Regions from separate parts of the Nocardioides cavernaquae genome, predicted to be linked through region 3. Evidence: riboswitches for the same ligand, from Rfam matches in the RefSeq annotation. Region 3 holds a riboswitch; each other region holds the start of a gene.

What was found. Region 3 has a riboswitch for cyclic di-AMP ahead of D4739_RS02150 (C40 family peptidase). Riboswitches for the same ligand answer to the same signal wherever they lie in the genome.
Positions count from the first base shown of each region.
Region 1: linked by a shared signal. The riboswitch ahead of D4739_RS09615 (transglycosylase family protein) and the one ahead of D4739_RS02150 (C40 family peptidase) in region 3 are both predicted to bind cyclic di-AMP.
Region 2: linked by a shared signal. The riboswitch ahead of D4739_RS00385 (C40 family peptidase) and the one ahead of D4739_RS02150 (C40 family peptidase) in region 3 are both predicted to bind cyclic di-AMP.

Region 1 covers NZ_QYRP01000002.1:1,968,411-1,975,440, reverse strand. The annotation lists gene D4739_RS09635 (LemA family protein) at 1-480, opposite strand, end outside; gene D4739_RS09630 (DUF2207 domain-containing protein) at 521-2,311, opposite strand; gene D4739_RS09625 (SGNH/GDSL hydrolase family protein) at 2,358-3,059, opposite strand; gene hflX (GTPase HflX) at 3,145-4,638, opposite strand; gene D4739_RS09615 (transglycosylase family protein) at 4,684-5,028, opposite strand; cyclic di-AMP (ydaO/yuaA leader) riboswitch at 5,031-5,218, opposite strand; gene ppk2 (polyphosphate kinase 2) at 5,357-6,214, opposite strand; gene D4739_RS09605 (alkaline phosphatase D family protein) at 6,292-7,030, opposite strand, start outside.
Region 2 covers NZ_QYRP01000002.1:63,362-70,391, reverse strand. The annotation lists gene D4739_RS00410 (spermidine synthase) at 1-519, shown strand, start outside; gene D4739_RS00405 (DEDD exonuclease domain-containing protein) at 521-2,302, opposite strand; gene D4739_RS00400 (glycosyltransferase family 87 protein) at 2,683-3,663, shown strand; gene D4739_RS00395 (hypothetical protein) at 3,723-3,962, shown strand; gene D4739_RS00390 (hypothetical protein) at 4,060-4,266, shown strand; cyclic di-AMP (ydaO/yuaA leader) riboswitch at 4,349-4,526, shown strand; gene D4739_RS00385 (C40 family peptidase) at 4,538-5,530, shown strand; gene D4739_RS00380 (hypothetical protein) at 5,527-6,780, shown strand; gene D4739_RS00375 (hypothetical protein) at 6,787-7,030, opposite strand, start outside.
Region 3 covers NZ_QYRP01000002.1:413,275-420,304, forward strand. The annotation lists gene D4739_RS02120 (winged helix-turn-helix transcriptional regulator) at 1-4, shown strand, start outside; gene D4739_RS02125 (DEAD/DEAH box helicase) at 24-1,745, opposite strand; gene D4739_RS02130 (DUF3039 domain-containing protein) at 1,901-2,155, opposite strand; gene D4739_RS02135 (hypothetical protein) at 2,353-2,880, opposite strand; gene D4739_RS02140 (TetR/AcrR family transcriptional regulator) at 3,016-3,729, shown strand; gene D4739_RS02145 (DUF3048 domain-containing protein) at 3,716-4,714, opposite strand; gene D4739_RS02150 (C40 family peptidase) at 4,826-5,299, opposite strand; cyclic di-AMP (ydaO/yuaA leader) riboswitch at 5,305-5,482, opposite strand; gene D4739_RS02155 (SDR family NAD(P)-dependent oxidoreductase) at 5,651-6,415, opposite strand; gene D4739_RS02160 (HIT family protein) at 6,466-6,873, opposite strand; RNA gene ssrA (transfer-messenger RNA) at 7,002-7,030, opposite strand, start outside.

The DNA.
Region 1 (7,030 bases), 1.6 Mb from region 3:
GAACATCCACGGGATCGTCGCGATCGAGGTGTTCAGCTGCGCGGCAGCGTCGTTGTAGAACTGGCGCGCGAACGAGACCTGGTTCTCGGTGTCGGCGAGCTGCTTCTGCAGCTCCATGAAGTTGGCCGATGCCTTCAGGTCCGGGTAGGCCTCGGCCACGGCGAGCACGTTGACGATCGCCTTGTCGAGGCGCGCCTCAGCGGCCGCCTTCTCGGTGACGGAGCCGTCCTTCGCCGCGGCGGTCACGCCGGCGCGCGCCGCGGTGACCTCCTCGAAGACGCCCTTCTCGTGCTGCGCGTAGCCCTTGACCGTGTTCACCAGGTTGGGGATCAGGTCGGCACGACGGGTCAGCTGGACGTCGATGCCGCCGAGCGCCTCGTCGACACCGACGTTCTGCGTGCGGAGCTTGTTGAAGCCGATCACGAAGAACGCGACCAGCAGGACGACGACGACGGCCAGGACGATCAGGACGATCAACATGCGTTTCCCCCTCGGGTGGTTGGATTCAGTATGGAGAGGCTCACCAGGAGCCGCCACCACCGCCGCCGAAGCCGCCGCCTCCACTGAAGCCGCCACCTCCGCTGCTGCTGGTCTGCGTTGCCTGGTAGGCGCCGATCGCGGAGCTCAGCGAGGACTCGAAGCTGGCGAGCGGGTTCCCCACGGACGAGTACGACGAGGTGCCGATCGGGATCGGGTACCACCCCGGAACGGGCGCCGGCGTGCCGGTCTCCGCTTCGTACTTCCGGGCCCACTGCTCCGCGCAGCCCAGCGCGACGGCGTACGGGATGAAGGCGGTGTAGAGCTCCTTGCGGGCGCTGAAGTCGAACCGGGTCTCGGCGCTCTGCGTCGCGAGCAGGCGGCGGAAGCCACCCGCGCGCGACCACATCTCGCGTCCGGCCGGAGTGCGGTGCGTCGTCGATGCGGGTTGCGCGACGCCGACGGCACCGATCACGAACGCCGCGGCCGGCAGCGCCAGCAGGGTCAGGCCGAACGGGTTGAACCAGATCAGCAGACCGGCCACGAGCACGCACAGCCCCATCAGCACCCGCAGGATCATGACGCCGGGAGTGTTCGTGAGCAGCCCGCTCTCGAGGCCCCAGGACTTCGCGGCCCTGGCGACGGAGCTGTTGAGGTCGACGAGGGTCTTGCCCACGTCCTTGGACTTCGCCGAGACGAACTGGCCGCCGACGACGTCCAGCCCGAGCGAGGAGCCGACGGCGCGGGCCACGGGGTCCAGCCCCGACCATGCCTCACGCTCCGCAGCACCGGTCACGGTCCATCCGGCCGACGGGTCGGACACGTCCAGCGGCGCGAGCTTGACCAGGCCGCGCTCGGCGAGGTCCAGCAGGGTCGCGCTGACCGCGTTGGACGGCACGGTCTCCTTCGAGATGTAGGCGACCTGGACCGGGCCCAGGCCTGCCGGCGGCTCGTACATCACCGGGAAGCCAGGCGTCTTCTCGCGGGTGCGCCCGGCGGCCCACCAGCCGAGCAGCAGCGCGAAGACACCGAGCACGCCCAGCCCGGCGACCACGAAGACGTTGCGCCCGAGGACCGCGTCCAGGGCGACGGGCCAGGGCACCGAAGCCCGGTCCGGGGTGGGGATGTCGAGGGCAGCGCGCACGCTGACCGGAGTGTGCGGTGCCAGCGCGCCGATCGTCAGGTTGACCGTCCTGCCGTCGACGGACACCGCACAGCTGGTCCCACCGACACACTGCGGCAGCTCGGGCCGCGCCGGGAGATGGACCTGAGCGGTCGCGCCGTCGATCGCCATCTGCCAGCCGCCGGGCACGACGTCCCAGCTGAACACCGACCGGTCGTCGTCGCCGGCCCAGCTGCCCTGACCCGAGGTGCCCGCCGACGTCAGGACGCCGTCGACGGACCACGCGATCCGATAGGTGTGGGCGCCCGCCGCGACGAAGTCGGACGGATCACCGATCTTGGCGACGCGATAGCGCTTTCCCCGCTCCCACGACATGTCGACCGGCACGTCAGAGCCGTCGAGCGTGATCTGCATGTCCTTCGGAACGATGCGCCCGTCGGTGCCCGCATCCGCAACGTCGAAGAACCGGAAGATGCCGTGGCGCCCCTCAGGGAACTGCGTCGTGATCGTCTCGACCGCATCGAGCGACCCGTCCTCGTGAACGGTCAGGTCGACGTCATACGCGGTGATGCGGACCGGATCGGCACCGCCGTCGTCGAAACCGTAGGTGGCGTACTCCCCGACAGGCCACAGGATGCCCGCCACCGTCGCCAGGATCGCAAGGACCGCCAGCACCCCCGCGTGCCAGGACGCCGCCTGCTTGAGCTTCATGGCCGTGAGCCTATGCGGAGCAGACGGGGAGCGGCAGCGACCGACGTCATGGGCGGCGCGCGATCGCTGTCGCGACGAACTCGCCGAACTGTTGATGACCCTCGGGCGTCAGGTGCAGCCGGTCGGGCAGGTAGGCCAGCGCGAGGTCCTTCGTGGACACGTAGCGCGCGCCCGCACGCGCGGCCTCGGCGGCGAGCAGCGCATCAATCCTCGGTACGCCGCGGCGACGGGCCGGCGCGGAGGCTGGCCCGACCAGGACGACCGGGGTCCCCTCGAACGCGGCCAGCACCGCCCGGACGCCGGAGCGCACCTCGGCGGACGGCCGGTCGAAGTCGTTGAGCCCGCCCTCGACGACCACCAGGTCGTAGTCGCGGCGGGCGGCCTGGCGGGCGCGCTGCGCGAACGACGCGCCCGCGCAGCGGCTTGCCGTGGCGGCGTACCCGGAGCCTGAGAAGCCGTCGACGCGGACCTGGTCGCCGCTCAGCTGAGCGGGCCACGAGCGGGAGGGGTCGGCCAGACCGAGACCGACCGACCAGGAGTCGCCGATCACGAGCACCGCCCGGCCCGAGGCGCCGTCAACGCCGGCCTCGCGCGCGTTCGACACGGCGGCAAAGCGGGCGCAGCGGTCCTGTGCCTCGGCGGCGGAGCCGGACGCGATGGACACGCGGAAGCCGACGAGCAGTCCGGTGACGACCAGCGCCACGACGAACGCACGCCATCGGTGTCCACCTGAGCCGAGCTTCCCCACGCGGACAATGGTCCGGTCAGGCCCGCGTCCCCGCAGGCGTTTGGCCGAACTGATCCCCCGCTGTCACGAGCGCAGCGGCACCGGGTCAGATGACGGTGTAGCGCGCGAGCTCATCCGCAAGGTCGGCGTGCGCCCGTCCGCGGACCAGCGTGCCGTCACCCGTGTGCTCGAGCGAGGCGATCTCGCCCGCGCGGTGGATGCGGTCGACCAGGTCACCCCGCTCGTAGGGCAGCAGCACGTTGAACTCCACACCGGGGCGCGGCAGCTCGGACTCGATGATCTTGAGCGCGGCCTCGATGCCCTCGCCGGTCTGCGCCGACACGACCACGCTGTGCGGCTCACGGGCCAGCAGCCGCGCGATCACCATGGGGTCGGCGATGTCGGCCTTGTTGATCACGATCAGCTCGGGCACACCGGTCGCGCCGATCTCGGCGAACACCTCGCGCACAGCAGCGATCTGGCCCTCGGGGTCGGGGTGCGAACCGTCGACGACGTGCAGGATCAGGTCCGAGTCGGCGACCTCCTCCAGCGTCGAGCGGAACGCCTCGACCAGCTGGTGCGGCAGGTGGCGGACGAAGCCGACGGTGTCGGACATCGTGTACTCGCGGCCGTCACTGGTCGTCGTACGCCGGGTGGTCGGGTCGAGCGTCGCGAAGAGCGAGTCCTCGACCAGCACGCCGGCATTGGTGAGCCGGTTGATCAGGCTCGACTTGCCGGCGTTGGTGTAGCCGGCGATCGCGACCGAGGGGATCGCGTTGCGCTTGCGGGTCGCCCGCTTGGTCTCACGGGTGCCGACCATGGCCTTCAGCTCGCGACGGAGCTTGGCGATCCGGTCGTTGATGCGGCGGCGGTCGGTCTCGATCTTGGTCTCACCGGGGCCACGGCCACCGATGCCCTCACCGCCCGCGACCCGGCCACCGGCCTGGCGCGAGAGGTTGCCACCCCAACCACGAAGGCGCTGCTTCATGTACTGCAGCTGGGCCAGCTCGACCTGCGCCTGGCCCTCCTTCGACTTCGCGTGCTGGGCGAAGATGTCGAGGATCAGCGCGGTCCGGTCGACGACCTTGACCCCGATCTTGTCCTCGAGGTTCCTCAGCTGTGACGGCGCGAGCTCGCCGTCCATGATCACGGTGTCGGCGCCGGTGGCGTCCACGATCTCGTGGACCGCCTCGACCTTGCCGCGGCCGATGTACGTCGCGGGGTCGGGCTTCTGCCGCCGCTGGAAGACGTTGTCGAGCACCTCGGAGCCGGCCGTCTCGGCGAGCAGCGCCAGCTCGGCCATCGCGTTCTCGGCGTCACGCTCGGTGCCCTCGGTCCAGACGCCGACCAGGACGACCCGCTCCAGCCGGAGCTGGCGGTACTCGACCTCGGTGATGTCCTCGAGCTCGGTGCGCAGGCCGACCACACGGCGCAACGCGTGGCGGGCCGCCAGGTCGGCGGCACCGACGGAGTCGTCGAACTCGGGGTCCGCGTCGTCGTACTCCGTGAAACTCACGTCGGAGTCGTCGGCGTCGTCGGGGTCCCACCCACGGGTGGCGGCGAGCTCGTCATCAAGGTCAAAACGCTCTGGAGTACTCATACGCCTTCAAGAGTAGGCCGCGTGACCGCACTCGGCGAACGAGTTTCAGCGAACGCCGATGCGGTAGGAGCAGGAGCCCCAGGCGCCCCAGCCCTGGCCTTCCTTGATGCGCTCCGCGACGCGGATCTGCTCGAGCCGCGTGGCGCGGTGCGGCCAGTAGTTGCCGGAGATGCGCGGGCCACCGAAGGCCTTCCACGTGGGCCGGCTGATCTGCAGGCCCCCGTAGTAGCCGTTGCCGGTGTTGATGTGCCAGCGCTGGCCGGACTCGCACTGGGCAAGGCGGTCCCAGGTCGCGCCACTGGCGGCGTCGGACGGGGCAGCGGTCGCAACACCAGCGGCAACGGGGGCGACGGTCAGGGCGATGGCAGCAGTGAGCATGCGGATACGCATGGTGATCCTCCACGCGCCGACGAAGTTAGCTGTCGGGTTCGGGCTGGTAGGTGCCCGGCCGGATTGCTCCGGCTCAACCCCAGGAGGTGGCCGGCGGTGCTGGCCGCGTCCGGTGGAGACCTGGGTCCCCCGCTCCCGTCCGTCGGGTTGGCTTCCTCTTCGCGCGGACGGGATTAGGCGTGTCGCGAAGAGCCGTTCCGGTGTGCCGGAACAGGTAGAACGCTAGCTGCCAGCAAGCACCCCTCGCCGCGACCGCGGTCACACCCTCGCCGCGACCCCGGTCACACGGCCTACCCGTCGACGTTGCGCCGTGTCAACGCATTCGGGATCAGAAGAGCTGGGGGACGAAGGTCTGCTCGTGCATCGGCGGACGGATGTAGGTCTCGTCGCGCATGGTCGGCAGGACCACCTCTTCGGGCGCGGCGTCCTCGTAGTCGAACTGCGAGAGCAGGTGGCTGATGCAGTTGAGCCGGGCGGTCTTCTTGTCGTCGGAAGGTACGACGTTCCAGGGCGCCTGCTTGGTGTCGGTGTACTGGAAGGTGGTGTCCTTCGCCATCGAGTAGCGCACGTAGAGCTCGTGCTCGGCGAGGTCCATGTCGCTCAGCTTCCAGCGCTTGAGCGGCTCGGCGTTGCGTGCCTCGAACCGCTTGCGCTGCTCCTCGTAGGAGACCGAGAACCAGTACTTGATCACGATGATCCCGCTGCGCACGAGCATCCGCTCGAACTCCGGAGTCGCCCGAAGGAACTCCTGGTGCTCCTCGGGAGTGCAGAAGTCCATCACCCACTCGACGTTCGAGCGGTTGTACCAGGACCGGTCGAACAGGCACATCTCGCCGGCGGCCGGCAGGTGCGCGATGTAGCGCTGGTAGTACCACTGAGTGCGCTCGCGTTCGGTCGGCTTCGGCAACGCGACGGTGCGGACGGTGCGCGGCGACGTGCGCTCGGAGATCGTCTTGATGACGCCGCCCTTGCCCGCAGAGCCGCGGCCTTCGAAGATCACCAGGACCTTGAGCCCCTGCTTCTGGATCCAGTACTGCAGCTGGACCAGCTGCTGCTGGAGGTGCTCGATCTCGGCCTCGTAGACCTCCTTCTTCAGCTTCCCCTTGTTCGTGTAGTCGTCGGGGTTGCCGCGGTGGGCGACAAAACCGGTGTCGTTCGCGCCCTCGGGAAGGATGATCGTGCTCATGCCGACTCCGCTCGTCGGGAGCACCCCACGCGCTCCACGGAAGTGATACTCGCCAATTCGGGCGAATGTGGCAAGCATCACAATCTGTCGGGCTCGAGCACCTTCGTCCACAAGACCTCGCCCGAGACCTTGCGCAGGTTGACGGTCAGTGCTCCCTCGCGCGAGATCAGCATCTGCCCGAAGAACTGCTTCCCGGCGCGCGGCGACTCGCCCTTCGGGTTCCTCGTCTCCGCGCCGAGCGCGTAGTGGATCTTGGCGCCGAACGTCTTGTCGACCTCCTTCACCGGGAACGTGCTCCCGTGGAGCGGGCCGGAGACGAACTCCCAGAACGGATCGAAGTCGGTGTACGCCGCGCGGGAGGGGTCGTAGTGGTGCGCGGCCGTGTAGTGGACGTCCGCCGTCACCCACACGACGTTCTTCACCCCGTTGGCCTTGAACGCAGACAGCACCCGGGCCAGCTCTGCCTCGCGCCCACGGGGCTCACGATCGAGGTGGTTGGCGTAGCTGTCCCGGTCGTCGTGGAGACGGGCGTTGATGGAGAGCGGCTGGTCGGCGCTGATCACCTTCCACGTGGCCTTCGACCGAGAGACCTCGCGAATCAGCCAGTCGGTCTGCGCCTCCCCCATCAGCCCCTGCTCCGGCTCGCCCTCCGGGACGTTGTTCGGCCCCCGGTAGCTGCGCTGGTCCAGGCAGAACACGTCGAGGTGCGCGCCGCGCGACACCTTCCGGTAGATCAGGGCCTCGGCGAAACCGGTCGTCCCCCGCCCGTTGAGGTGGTCGAGCGCGATCGGCTGGTACTCCTGCCACGCCCGCCGG
Region 2 (7,030 bases), 350 kb from region 3:
GGCCAGAAGATGCGGTTCATCGAGATCGACCCCGAGGTCATTCGCCTGGCGAGCGACACCCGCAACTTCACCTTCTTGTCCGCCTCCGCGGCAGATGTCGAGATGATCGCCGGCGATGGTCGGCTCAAGGTGGCTGAGCTTCCGCCGGCGTCGACTGACCTTCTGGTCCTCGACGCGTTCAGCTCCGATGCGGTGCCGGTCCACCTGCTGACCGCCGAGGCGTTTGCGGAGTATGCCTCCCGGGTCCGTCCCGGCGGCGCGATCGTCGTCCACATCAGCAACAACTACTTCGACCTCCGCGGGGTTGTCGCCGGGGCAGCCGCCGGTCTTGGCTGGGATTCAGCGATCGGACAGGGCGGTGAGAAGCCTCTAGGGAGGCTGTCGGTGTGGGTGACGCTCAGCCCCGACGGCGGTCTGGCGGATGTCCTCACCGACGAATCCGGCTGGGCGCCGCTTGATGGAGCGCCGCGTGATGCCTGGACCGACGACCACGCGTCGCTACTGGACGTCCTGCGCTGAATCAGCGGACCGGTCGATGCAGCAGAGTCAGCGCGCGGCGCTCGTCGAACGGCACCAGCGAGTCGCGGGACCGGTTGACCGCATCGTGAAGCGCGAGGTGGCGCCCCGCGCCGCCGACCGGGCAGGTCCACTCGCCGTCGACATCGACCAGCCGCACTCCGTCCCGCTCCAGCCAGCGCAGCACCTGCTCGGACTCCTCGGCCGTCGCGGCAGGCGTCGGGCCGGGTGCGGGCCGAACGGTCTCCGCAGAGCTGCGCAGCTGCTCGACCCAGATCGACGCATCGGCGCCGGAAGGAATCACGCCGGCAGCAGCGAGGCGCCCGAAACGGACCACGTGAACCTCCCACTGGCCGGCGTCCTCGCGCAGGGCGGCCACCACCTCCGGACAGCGGGTCAGAGCGGAGAGCCGCTGGGTGTGCGCGGCGGCGCGAAGGAATCCGGACAGCCGGTCTCGGTGGACCGCCGCCTCCTCGAAACGCTCGTCGGCGGCCAGCCGGTCCATGCGCTCGTTGATCGTCGCGACGACGTCGTCGGGATTGCGCAGCAGTGACTCACGCAGCTGCGCCACCAGCTCGGAGTACGCCGAGGCGTCGGTGCTGCCGTCACACGGAGCCACGCACCGGTCCATCTCGGCAAGAACGCACGCCGAGCGCGATGGCTCGATCGGGAGCCGGTCGTTGCACTGCCGGATCGGGAACGCGTCGTGGAGGGCGCTCAGGCAGCGCTCTGCTGTCTTCTTCGAGGAGAACGGGCCCAGGTAGTCGGCGTCGTCGTCGAGCACGCGCTTGACCAGCGAGAGCCGCGGCCAGGGCTCTCGCGTCAGCTTGAGGAAGTGGGCCTTCTCCGGGTTGCGTGAACGTCGGTTGTAGCGCGGCTTGTGCTCGGCGATCAGCCGGAGCTCACGGACGGAGGCCTCGAGCGGAGTGGCGCACTCAATGCCCGTGACCTCGGTGGCCAGGCCGACCATCTCGCCCATGCGGGACCGGGTCTCGGAGGCCGTGAAGTAGGACCGGACGCGCGTGCGCAGGTCCTTGGAGGTGCCGACGTAGAGCACCCGCGCGCGGTCGTCGCGGAACAGGTAGACCCCGGGGGCGTGGGGGAGCCCCTCGGCCAGGTGGCGCTTCTTGCGCTGGGCAGTGGTGACGCGCGAGGAGAAGGTCTGCAGCTCCTCGAGGGTGTGCACACCGAGACCGCCGAGCCGCTCCATCAGCCCGTGGAGGACGTCGACCGTGGCGCGGGCATCGGCGAGCGCGCGGTGGTTGGGCGTCGTCGTGGCCCCGAAGAGCTGCGCGAGCGAGGAGAGCTTGCAGTTGGGGGCGTCGTCGCGGGTGATCACCCGGCGAGCCAGCTTGGCGGTGTCGAGCACCTCGAACCGTGGCCAGACCCGGCCCTGCTGCTCGTTGAAGTGCTGCAGGAAGCCGATGTCGAACGGCGCGTTGTGGGCAACCAGCACAGATCCCGCGGCGAACTCGAGAAAGGCCGGCAATGCCGACTCGATCGGGGGAGCGGTGGCCACCATCGAGTTGGAGATGCCGGTCAGGACCGCGATGAACGGCGGGATCGCGGTGTGCGGATTGACCAGCGTCTGGAACTCGCCGAGCACCTCGCCGCCGCAGACCTTCACCGCACCGATCTCGGTGATCATCGACCCGCCGGCCGCGGACCCGCCGGTGGTCTCCAGGTCGACGACGCAGAAGGTGAGGTCACGCAACGGCCGCCCGAGCTCGTCGAAGCTCCGCTGGGACTCCCAGCGGGACCGGACGGGTGTGGCGGCGGTGCTCATGACGCTGACGCTAGGCCGGACCACCGACAGAGCCGGGACGACGCGCCCTGCCCGACCTCGCCCGCGCATTCGGCATTGTTGACCCACGCGGGCGACCCGGGCTCTACCCTCGGCTGATGGGCGAGGGAAGGTCCGTGGCAGACAGGTGGTTCACGCGCGAGCGAATGCGCAACTACCCCGTGATCGTTGTCGTCCTCTCCGCGACGGTCTGGCTCGGCACCATCGCCGCGGGGGATCTTCCTCTCGTCCTTGGCGGACAGGTAGTCCTTCCAGACTTCCTTGCCTACTGGACCGGGGGGCGCGGTCTCGTCGAGGGTTTCGGCGCAGACCTCTACGACCCTGCCCGACAAGGACCCCTCCAGCAGGAGGAAGTTCCAGGCATGACGGGCTTCTCCTGGTTCGTCGCGCCCCCGTTCGTCGCCGTGCTGCTCGCGCCACTCGGGGCGCTTGCCTACCTCGTGGCGGCGTTCTGCTTCGCAGTGATCAACGGGTTGGCCCTGGCGGTCATCATCCGTGGCCTGCTGCACCTGGCGCCGGGCATTCGTCGTGAGGACCGCCGCTTGGTCGTTCTGGGATGCGTTGCGTTCCCGCCGGTGTTCGAAGCGTTCGCAGCCGGACAGATGAGCCTGATCTTTCTGGCCCTGTGGGTGACGGCGATGCGGTGCGCGGCCGATGGCAGGCCGGTCTGGGCGGGCATGCTCCTTGCGCTGGCAGCCTTCAAACCGCATCTGGTGCTGCTCGTGCCATGTGCCCTCATTGCCCGCCGCGACTGGCGGGCCCTTGCCGGGTATGTCGTCGTTGGCAGCGGACTGTTGCTGGTCTCGTTTGCCGCGGTCGGTCAGCGTGGGATGCGGAACTGGGTCGACGCTCTCGGCAGCGCCGCCTACCGCGAGCTCGTTGGGTCGGGGCAGGCGTGGAAGACGATCTCCCTGGCCGCATGGGGAGAGTCCCTGCCCGCGACACGCGGTTTGGGCATCCTGTCGCTGGGAGTCGGTGCCATTGCGGTCTTCATGGCGGCCCGCACGTCGCTCCCGGATCCCCTTCGGGACCTTGCCGTCCTCAGCCTGTTGACGGTGGTGTTTTCCCCGCACGCGATGCTCTACGACGGCGTGCTCCTCCTGCCCATCGCCATCTGGCTGCTCTCGGCGGGACTCCTGGTGAGGGCGCGCTGGTTGCTGCTGGTCATCTGGGTGCTCCTCTTCTCCACCTCGATGAGGCACGCCCTTGCCGAGGCTGTGCCTCTTCTGGGCTGGGCCGACCTGCCCCTCGCTGCTCTGCCGATGGCTGTCCTCGTATGGCGCCTCCGTCAGCTGGATGGGACGGACCGGGCCAGGGCGACGCGCTCCTCTCGCCGGCCCTAGGCTGTTCCCCGACGAGTGGCTCGACCGGCGAGCGCACCGACGACACAAGGAGCGACTCAGTGAGCGCACCGATCCCCGACGCAGCGCACCGCTGGCGCTGCGGTGGCTGCGGCAACCTCACCCGCTTCGACGTGACGCGCACGCGCAAGACGAGCGAGTACTGGCACTTCGACCTCGCCGGTGACCACACCATCGAGGAGACCGAGCTGCGCTCCGAGGTCGTCGAGGCCGTGAGCTGTCGCTGGTGCGGTCGCGACGACGCGATCGAGCTGGTCGACCGCAACTCCGTCCAGGGCTGATTCACGCCTTACCCACTCGCCCCGCGGAGTACGACGACACGCGGGCGCCGCGCTGCGACGTACGGTCTTGTCGGTGGTGCCTGTCAGCCTGCGCTGCATGACGACACTCATCGATTGCGACACCTGCGTGGTGCGCGGACTGGCCTGCCACGACTGCGTGGTGACGGTGCTCCTCGGTCCGCCGCCCGAGCTCTCCTTCGACGACGACGAGCGCCGTGCGCTCGACGTCCTGGCTGGCTCAGGGCTGGTCCCACCCCTGCGTCTGGTGACGCCTCTCACAGGACCGGATGTGGCCTCGGCCTAGTGTCGGGTTTGCCGCCCTCTGACCCCTCCGCGTACCCTGAGGGGAACTCAGGCGCCCGTCACAGGCGGTCACACGGACCGGCTCGGGCGCCACGCTGAATTCGGCGCCGTGACGGGGAAGTCGCGGAGCCGGAGCCGGGGAACCACGTTTTCCTGGGGTGCATCGCACGTGAGTCGGACTCGGGATCCGGGGAGCGTGCGTAGGGCTTCTTTGTGCCTGAACCCGACAGCTCACCCGGCAAGCGTTGACAAAGAGGGAGTACCCCCGCTTGATGCGCCACGGCCAGAAGCGAATCATCACGGCCCTGACCGGCACCTGTGCGATGTTCACCATCGCGCTCGTCCCGATGTCGCCCTCGTCCGCCGAGCCCGACATCGACGACGTCAAGGCTCGCGTCGAGCGCCTTCACACGCAGGCCGAGCAGGCTTCTGAGCGTTACAACGACGCCCGGATTCTCCGCGACAAGCTCGAGCAGGACCTGGCCGACGTCAAGGCCGACGAGAAGGCCCAGCAGGCCGTCGTTGCTGAGATCGAGTCCGCTGTCGACGAGGCGATCACCGCCCAGTACGAAGGCCACGCGCTCTCGGCGACCGGCGAGATGGTCGCCAGCGAGGACCCGGGCCAGTTCCTCACCCAGCTCACCACCCTGCACGCCTACAACGACGTGCAGTCCGAGACCCTCGCGTCCTACGACAAGGCGCGCCAGGCCCTCGACATCCGCCACGACGCCGTTGCCGAGCGTGCCGCCGAGCTCAAGTCCGTGGCCAAGCGCCTGGCCAAGGAGAAGGCCGAGGTCGAGGCCAAGACCGCAGCCGCGAAGAAGATCCTCGACGGTCTCGAGCAGGCCGAGATGGAGCGTTACCTCGCCGAGGTGAGCCGTGGCAACGTGACCCGCATCCCCGAGGTCAGCGCCTCGGGTCGTGCCGCTGCCGCCGTGCAGTTCGCTCTCGCCCAGATCGGTGACCCCTACGTGTGGGGCGCCGCTGGCCCCGGCTCGTGGGACTGCTCCGGCCTGACGATGGCCGCCTGGGGCGCCGCGGGCGTCGGCCTGCCGCACTCCTCGGCCGCACAGTCCGGCACGGGCACGCGGATCAGCATCAGCCAGCTCCAGCCGGGCGACCTCGTCTTCTACTACAGCCCGATCAGCCACGTCGCGATGTACATCGGCGGCGGCAAGATCGTGCACGCCCCGCACTCGGGCGCTGTCGTCTCGATCGCCGAGCTCAACCGGATGCCGATCACCACGGCCGTCCGACCGGGTTGATCCAGCTGCCCGACCAGCTCACTGCCGAGGCCGGCCGTCCACACACGTGGCCGGCCGGCCTCGCTGCTCTCCTCGCGACCCTGCTGGTCAGCCCGTTCCTGCTGGCTGGATGCGGGGGACCGGAGCAGGTCCCGGCGCCGCAGTCGCAGCCCGTACGCCGCGACCTCGCGGCGGATGTGTTCGCCCGGCTGCAGGATGCCCTGGCCGATCGTGACGCGAAGGCCGCTGCCGCGCTGGGCGACGACAGGGGCAGTCCGCTGCTCGGCGATGTCGCTGCCAACGCCGAGGCACTCGACGTACGCGATGTCTCCTTCCGGATGATCGACGAGGACCCGGTGCTCACCGCGACCCTGCCGCGAGGCCAGTGGGCCGCCGCGGTGGAGGCCACCTGGCGGTTCGACGGATTCGATCGCGCGCCCGCCCGCGCGGAGGTCACCATGATCCTGGCGCAGGAGGGCGAACGGATCCGTCTCCATGCGATCGGCGGGGGAGCGCGGCCCGTGCCGCTCTGGCTGGCCGGACCTCTCGAGGTGCGGCGCACGGCAGACACGCTTGTCCTGGTGGCCGGTCCTGCGGCGAACGCGGACCGTTACGCCCAGCTCGCGAGGCGCGCCGTGCCTGCGGTCGAAGCCGTCGTCGGCGGGCACCCGCGCGTCGTCGTCGAGGTCCCGGCCGGGCCGGCCGACCTCGACCGCACCCTGGGAGCACGGACGGGGGACTATGCCGCGATCGCGGCCGTCACCACCTTCGTCGGATCGGACCGGGCAGATCTCGCACCGGTGCACGTCTTCGTGAATCCGGAGGTCTTCGGCGCGCTGAAGTCGGCGGGGGCCCAGCTCGTGATGACGCATGAGCTCACCCACGTCGCCACCGACGCAGTGCACTCGAAGGCACCCCAGTGGCTCCTCGAGGGGTACGCCGACCACGTCGCGCTGCACGGCACGGATCTGCCCGTGTCCATGACTGCTGGGCAGATCATCCGTCGCGTGCGTCGTGATGGGGTCCCGAAGGCCCTACCCGGGGCGGACGAGTTCGACACCCGCGCCACCCACCTCGGTGCGTGGTACGAAGCGGCCTGGCGTGCGGCAGAGGTGCTCGCGCGCGCAGGCACGGAGGAGCAGCTGCTGACGTTCTACCGTCGGGCCTCTGGCGGTGAGCCGGTCGATGCCACCCTCCGCGAGCTCTACGGCTTCGACGAGACCGAGCTCATCAGGCGCTGGCAGCAGGACCTCGAGCAGATCGCGCGCTGAGCGGCCTCACTCGGGTGCGTGCAGCAGGACCATCTCGTCGGATGACCTGACCACGGTCCACCCAGCCGTGTGCTCGAGGCCATAGGCAAGGTCCGAGTCGGGAGCGAGCAGCGCGACCTCGACGTGCAGGCCCTCGAGGTCATCGAGCCACCCGTGGTGTGCCTCGGTCAGTGCAACGTTGCGGTCGAGCTCGCCAGTGGTGAACACGTCGCCATAACCAGAAACCACGAAGTCCAGGTCGGGATGGCGC
Region 3 (7,030 bases):
CTGACCCACCGGCAAGACGCCGGTCAGGAGCTCTTGCGCCCGATCGCCCAGTCGCGGATCTTGTCGATGCGAGCCTGCAGCTGGTCAGCGGTGGCCACGGCAGCGGCTGGCCCGCCGCACTCCTTGCGCAGGGCCGAGTGGGTGACGCCATGCGGCTGCGAGGTGCGGTGGTACCACGCAGCGACCAGGCCGTTGAGCTCGCGCCGCAACAGCGCCAGCTGCTCGTGGGTGCTGACCTGTGCCACCGTGGGATGGCGTCGGTCGCTCCGCTCATCGCCGGCTTCGCCACCAGGCCGGGTCCCGCGCGCGGCAGCCTTCTGCTTGCTCGCCCGTTCACTCTGCCGCGAGCGCAGGAGGTCTCGCACCTGGTCGGCCTCGAGCAGGCCAGGAATGCCGAGGAAGTCCATCTCCTCGTCGGACCCCACGTGCACCTCGCCGGAGTGGCCGAACTCGCCACCGTCGAAGAGCACCCGGTCGAAGGTCGCCTCGGACCCGAGCGCCTCGAAGGAGAACTCGAGCTCCCCCGACGCAGACTCGGACGCGTTCGCCTGCGCGACCATCGCGTCCTCAGGGGCGAACATGTCGCCGTCGTCCGTCACCTTGCGGCCCAGGACGTGGTCGCGCTCAACCTCCATCTCGGAGGCCAGGCCGAGCAGGTTCGGCACGGAAGGCACGAAGACCGAAGCAGTCTCGCCGCGCTTGCGGGCACGGACGAAGCGCCCGACCGCCTGCGCGAAGAAGAGCGGCGTCGAGATCGTCGTGGCGTAGACACCGACCGCCAGCCGCGGAACGTCGACGCCCTCGGAGACCATGCGGACCGCGACCATCCAGCGCGCATCCGACTCGGTGAACGCCGCGATCTTCTTCGAGCCTGACTTCTCGTCGGAGAGCACCACCGTGGGCGACTCCCCGGAGATTCCCTTGAGCAGCTTGGCGTAGGCGCGGGCAGAGGTCTGGTCGCTCGCGATCACGAGTCCGCCGGCATCGGGCACGTGGCGGCGTACCTCCGAGAGCCGCCTGTCGGCGGCCTCGAGCACGGACGGCATCCACGAGCCGGCGGGGTCCAGCGCGGTGCGCAGCGCCTGCGCGGTCATGTCCTTGGTCAGCGGCTCGCCGAGACGTGCCACGACCTCGTCGCCGGCGCTCGTGCGCCACTGCATCTCGCCGGAGTACGCCATGAACAGGACCGGGCGCACGACGTGATCGGCAAGCGCGTGGCCGTAGCCGTAGGTGAAGTCAGCAAGGCTGCGCGGGATGCCGTCGGGTCCCGGCGCGTAGGTGACGAACGGGATCGGGTTGATGTCCGAGCGGAACGGCGTGCCGGTCAGCGCGAGCCGACGGGTCGCCGGGTCGAACGCCTCGCGGACACCCTCACCCCACGACAGGGCGTCACCCGCGTGGTGCACCTCGTCGAGGATGACCAGCGTCTTGGTGCGCTCGGTGCGGATACGCATCGCGAGCGGGTTCACCGCGACACCGGCATAGGTGACCGCGATGCCGAGGTACTCGGTCGAGGTCTTGCCCTGCCCCGCGGAGTACGTCGGGTCGATCGGGATGCCGGCACGCGCCGCCGCCTCGGCCCACTGGACCTTCAGGTGCTCGGTCGGCGCCACGATCGTGATCCGGTCGATCACACGACGGCTCAACAGCTCGGCAGCGACGGTCAGCGCGAACGTGGTCTTGCCCGCTCCCGGCGTTGCCACGGCCAGGAAGTCACGCGGCGACTCGTCGAAGTACTTCCGCATCGCGGCGGCCTGCCAGGCACGCAGCGAGGTCGCGGTGCCCCAGGCAGCACGGTCCGGCCAGGCAGGGGTCAGCGCACCTGGCGCCTGCGGGACGGAGTCCAGCAGCTCATCGCCAGAAAGGTCAGCTCCGAAGAGATCCGCGTCGCGCGGTGCTGTCACGCGTCGTCCCCGTCTTTGCCGCCGGGCTGCAAGGACTCCCAGATCTCCTTGCAGTCGGGGCAGACGGGGAACTTCTCGGGCGCACGGCTCGGCACCCAGACCTTGCCGCACAGGGCGATGACGGGGGTGCCCATGACCATCGCCTCGGTGAGCTTGTCCTTCGGCACGTAGTGCGAGAACTTCTCGTGGTCACCGTCCTCGGTGGGCAGCTCGCGTATGTCCTCGAGGACGTCGGTCTGGCTGAATCCGATGGGGGTGCTCACAGGTCTGATCCTATGCGAAACAAAGGGGTGGAAACGACGAGCCCCGGGGCCGGCGCGGGGGGAGGGATCGCGGCCGGGAAGCCGCGGGGAGGGTGCGCCAGCACCCGGGGCCGTCACGGTGTGGTCAGCAGGCGGGGAGGCCTGCGACCGACGCCATCGGGGACTGTCCGTCGGTGATCCGGAGATCAGGCGACGGCAGCCTTGAGGCGCTCGAGGAAGCTCAGCGGCTCGGCAGGCGCCTCGACCGCGGCCGGGAACTCAAAGCCCTCGCGGGCCAGGAGCTCGACCTTGGCGCCCTCGCGGTCGCCGTACTCCTCGAGCTGATAGGCCGACACGCGGCCGGACCACAGGGCCAGGAGCTCGTGCTCCTTCGCCTGGGACTTGCCGATGACGGCGAGGATCTCGGCGTCGGTGCCGGCCAGCGCCGCGTCGAGTGCCAGGCGGATGCCGGGCAGCTCGGCGACGTTGTCGCGCCAGGCGCCGATCACGGCCGCCTCGTAGTTCAGGGGCTCCTCGCTCATGACTCGTTCGAGGCGACCCGAGAGACGCGTGTGCCACTTGAGCGACAGCGCCGACAGGAGGTCGAGCTCGTCGCGGAACGTCTGCTCCACGCCGGGCAGGTACATCGGGGCCACGCCGTCACGACGGTTGTCGAGCTCGGCGATCACAGCGTTGAGGACATCCCCACGTCGATGAAAAGCATCCCAGTTCATGGTGTTGCTCCTTTCGTCTCATCCACACATACCGCTGGTACGTAACGACCGTACGTCGCATACTCGCGGTATGCCAACCCGGCACGCGGTGATCCTTGACACCTGTCCAGTGACCGCCCTCACTACACTCCGACCATGAGTAAGACCGAGGGCTCCGGCGAGCGAAGCGAACGACGGCCGAAGCTGCCGATCCCACGGGTTCCGTCGGTCGGCGCAGTGACGGGCATCTCCCGTCGGCAGCAGTACTCCGCCTCGACCCGGAAGGCCCTGGTCATGGCCGCCGAGTCGCTCTTCGCCCTCCGCGGGTACGCCGCGACGTCGCTCGACGCGATCGTCGCCGACGCCAAGGTCACCAAGGGCGCGCTCTACCACCACTTCAGCGGCAAGCAGGGCATCTTCGAAGCGGTCCTCGAGGACGTCGAGGACCAGGCCGCGCGTCAGATCCAGAAGGCCATCAAGGGCGTGGTTGATCCCTCCGAGAAGGCGCTCGCCGGCCTGCGCGAGTTCCTCCGCATCGTCCAGCAACCGACGTACTCACGCGTGGTCGTCCAGGAGGGCCCGGCGGTCCTCGGGCGCGAGCGCCACCGCGAGCAGGAGGACCGGTCGACCTTCGGCATCGTCCAGGGCCTCGTGCGCGACCTCCTCGGCGACGAGGAGCTCGCCCTGGACGACGACATGCTCCAGACGATCGCGCGGATCTTCTTCGGCGCCCTGTCCGCAGCGGGCGAGACCGTCGTCGGCAGCGCCGACCCGGCTGCCGCCAGCATCCGGGTCGAGAGTGCGATGGGACTCTTCCTCGCGGGCATCCGCGCCCTCGGGGAGAAGAAGCCGGACGTCAGCGGAAGCTGACGTCACCACCGGTGTTCGGCACCAGGTGCAGCCAGGTCTTGCCGGCCGGGACCGTGAGCGAGCCGGTCTTGGTCGCGAAGGTGACGGTCGTGCCGATCTGGGACTTGGTCCAGGTGCCGCGCACCGCCTTGCCGCCGTGGAAGATCACGGCGTCGCCGGTGCCCTCGAAGTGCGAGATCGGGACCGGGTTGCCTGCCGGGTCGGTGTAGGACGCCACCGAGGTCCTGACCTTGCACACGATGACCGTGTCGGCCGTGAACGTGTCATCGGCAGGCATGTAGCTGTTGTCGAGGCGGTACTTGCCACCGCTGAACGACCAGTGGGCGGTGCGCGCGGCGGACATGCGGGCGTCGATGCTCGTGGCGGCACGGCCACCCGGGAAGTCGCTGGCCTTGCCCCAGGGCAGGTAGTCGACCGGCCGGCTGGACTGCTTCTTCTGGCGCGACAGCTTGACCAGGTCCGCCATCACGCTGTGCAGCGAGTCGTGCTGGCCGTCACTGACCCGCGCGACGGCAGGGTTGCTCATGTCGGCGAACTTCACGCCGGCCTCGGCGAGGCCCTGGAGGGTCACGCCCGCGGCGCCCGACGTGACGATCTCGGCACCGAGCGGCTTGGCGATCCCGATGTCGGTGAGGCGCATCGACCGGACCGGGCCCACCTTGCGCGGCAGCTGCGACTGGAAGAAGGCCGCGAGCCGGGTGATGCCACCCTCGACCAGCTCCTCGACGACAAGGTCGGCCTTGCCGAGGCCCACCTGCGGGTTGCTCGCCGCGGTGTTGTCGATCTTGACGATGTACGCCGGGGACTTGGGCGACTTGCCGTCGGGGACCTGCTGCCCGGTCAGCGGCCAGGTCTCGACCACGGCGGGCTTGCCCTCAGGAGAACCACCATCGGCACCCGGCTGGTCGCTGCCTCCACCCCCACAGCCGGCCAACAGCAGGCTGGCGGCAACAGTGGCGGCGAGGGACATGCGGGTGCGGCGCACGGTGTGGCTCCGATCGTCAGGCAGTTCCATGGCAGGCGGTCGCCCAAAGTCTGAGGGCGCGCCGCCACCCTTCGGTGGAGGCGCGCCCTCAAACTCCCGAGAAGGACTCGATCAGCCGCGCAGCGTGTAGGCGGTCCACGAGGTCGTCCACGGCGTGCGGATGCTGACGCGCTTGCCGGAGCTCGGCGCGTCGAGCATCAGGACACGCCCGTCCTTGCGGCCGACGAAGATGCCGATGTGGCCGCTGAAGTACATGAGGTCGCCGGGGCGCAGGTTGGACTTGGAGATGCGACGGGCGTACGACGCCTGGCCGCTCGAGGTGCGCGGCACGGAGATGCCGGCCTTGCGCATCGAGTAGTAGATGAGGCCCGAGCAGTCGAACGCACCGGGACCGGCCGCGCCGTAGCGGTACGGGTCGCCGATCTGGTTCTTGGCGATGCGGAGACCGGTCGCGATCTTCTGCGAGCGAGTGAGGGCGTCGGCCTCAGGGGCAACGGCGACCTGGGTCAACGCGAGGCCGCTCATCATGAGCAGCAGGACGAACGGGAGCGCAAAAAAACTACGCATGCGAGAAATCGCAGGCATGGGGGTATTCCTTTCCCACGCCTGTGAGGTGAGCTGTCGGGTTAGAGCTGGAAAGTGCCCCGCCACCTAGGTGGCTTCACCCCGAGCGATCCGGAGACCGCGTGGAACCTGTGGGTCCCCCACTCCTGCCCAATGTCGATGACAAGGAACGCGACCGCGGGGCAGGACTCGGCGTACTCGGTCGCGCTGTGTTCAGTTGTTGGTCCAAAAACCGTAAGCGGACTCGGGTCTGTATTGCCAACTCAGACCGCTGATTTGGCATGTGATCTGGGTCCCGTGACGCAGGCAACCCGGCCCGCTGAGATCGGGCCGGGTTGCAAAACCGCAGGTCAGCAGCTGTTTTGGAGGCAATCAGTGGATCGCGGCGCCGCCACAGACGTTGAGCGTCTGCCCTGTGATGTACGACGCCTCGTCGCTGCAGAGGAACGCCGCGGCGGCCGCGATGTCCTCGGGATAGCCGATCCGGCGGACCGGGTTGTGCTCGGCGTTGAGCTTGAAGAACTCCTCCGGCTCGAGCTTGAGACGGCGGGCGGTGGCCTCGGTCATCTCGGTGACGATGAATCCGGGAGCGATCGCGTTGACGTTGATCCCGAAGGGGCCGAGCTCCATGCCGAGGGTGCGGGTGAAGCCCTGCACGCCAGCCTTCGCCGCCGAGTAGTTGGCCTGCCCGCGGTTGCCGTAGGACGAGATGCTGGAGAGGTTGAGCACCTTGCCGTAACGCTGTTCGGTGAAGACCTTCTGGGCAGCCTGGGTCATCAGGAACGGCCCACGCAGGTGGACGGCCATGACCGAGTCCCAGTCCGCGTCGGTCATCTTGAACAGCAGGTTGTCACGGGTGATGCCGGCGTTGTTGACCAGGATGTGCAGGCCACCGAGCTCCTCGACAGCGCGGGCAACAGCCGCTTCGGCCGACGGACGGTCCGCGACGTCGCAGCCGATGCCGACATGGGTCTGGGCTGCCTTCGGCAGCTTGGCGGCAGCCTCCGCGGCGTCGGCCTCGTTGAGGTCCACGATCGCGATCGCGGCACCTTCCTCGGCGAAGCGCTGGGCAATACCGAAACCGATGCCGCGTGCAGCACCCGTGATCAGTGCGACGCGGCCATCAAAACGACCCATGACTCATTCCTCCTGAAGACATTGGCGGGACCCCGTCGGGTAGCCCCGGGTCACTCTAGAACGGAGCGCAATCTGGCGGCGTACTCCCCCGGCTCGCCGGAGGCATAGCCGTGCCGCGGCCAGAAGAAGCCGCGCAGCCCGTCGCCCTTGGTGCGCGGCACGACGTGGCAGTGCAGGTGTGGCACCGACTGGGAGACGGTGTTGTTCATGGCCACGAAGGAGCCCTGCGCTCCGAGACCGTCGACCATCGCAGCAGCCAGCCGTTGCGCGGCAGCGAGGAACGGGTCGCGCAGCTCCGCCGGGAGGTCGGGCAGCGTGGCGTGGTGGGCCTTCGGGACCAGCAGCGTGTGCCCCTTGAAGACCGGCCGCCGGTCGAGGAACGCCACGAGCTCCTCTGTCTCGAGCACCACGTCAGCAGGGGTCTCCCCCGCGACGATCGAGCAGAAGATGCAGCCCACATGGCGACGCTAGATCAGGGTGAAGACTTTTCGTCAGCATGTGACCAAAAGTCTTCACCTGATCTCCTGTCGTGGAAATGCAGCTTGGCCCGGCGCACATGCGCCGGGCCAAGCTCAAGAGGGCTGTCTTGTGGAGCTGCGGGGAATCGAACCCCGG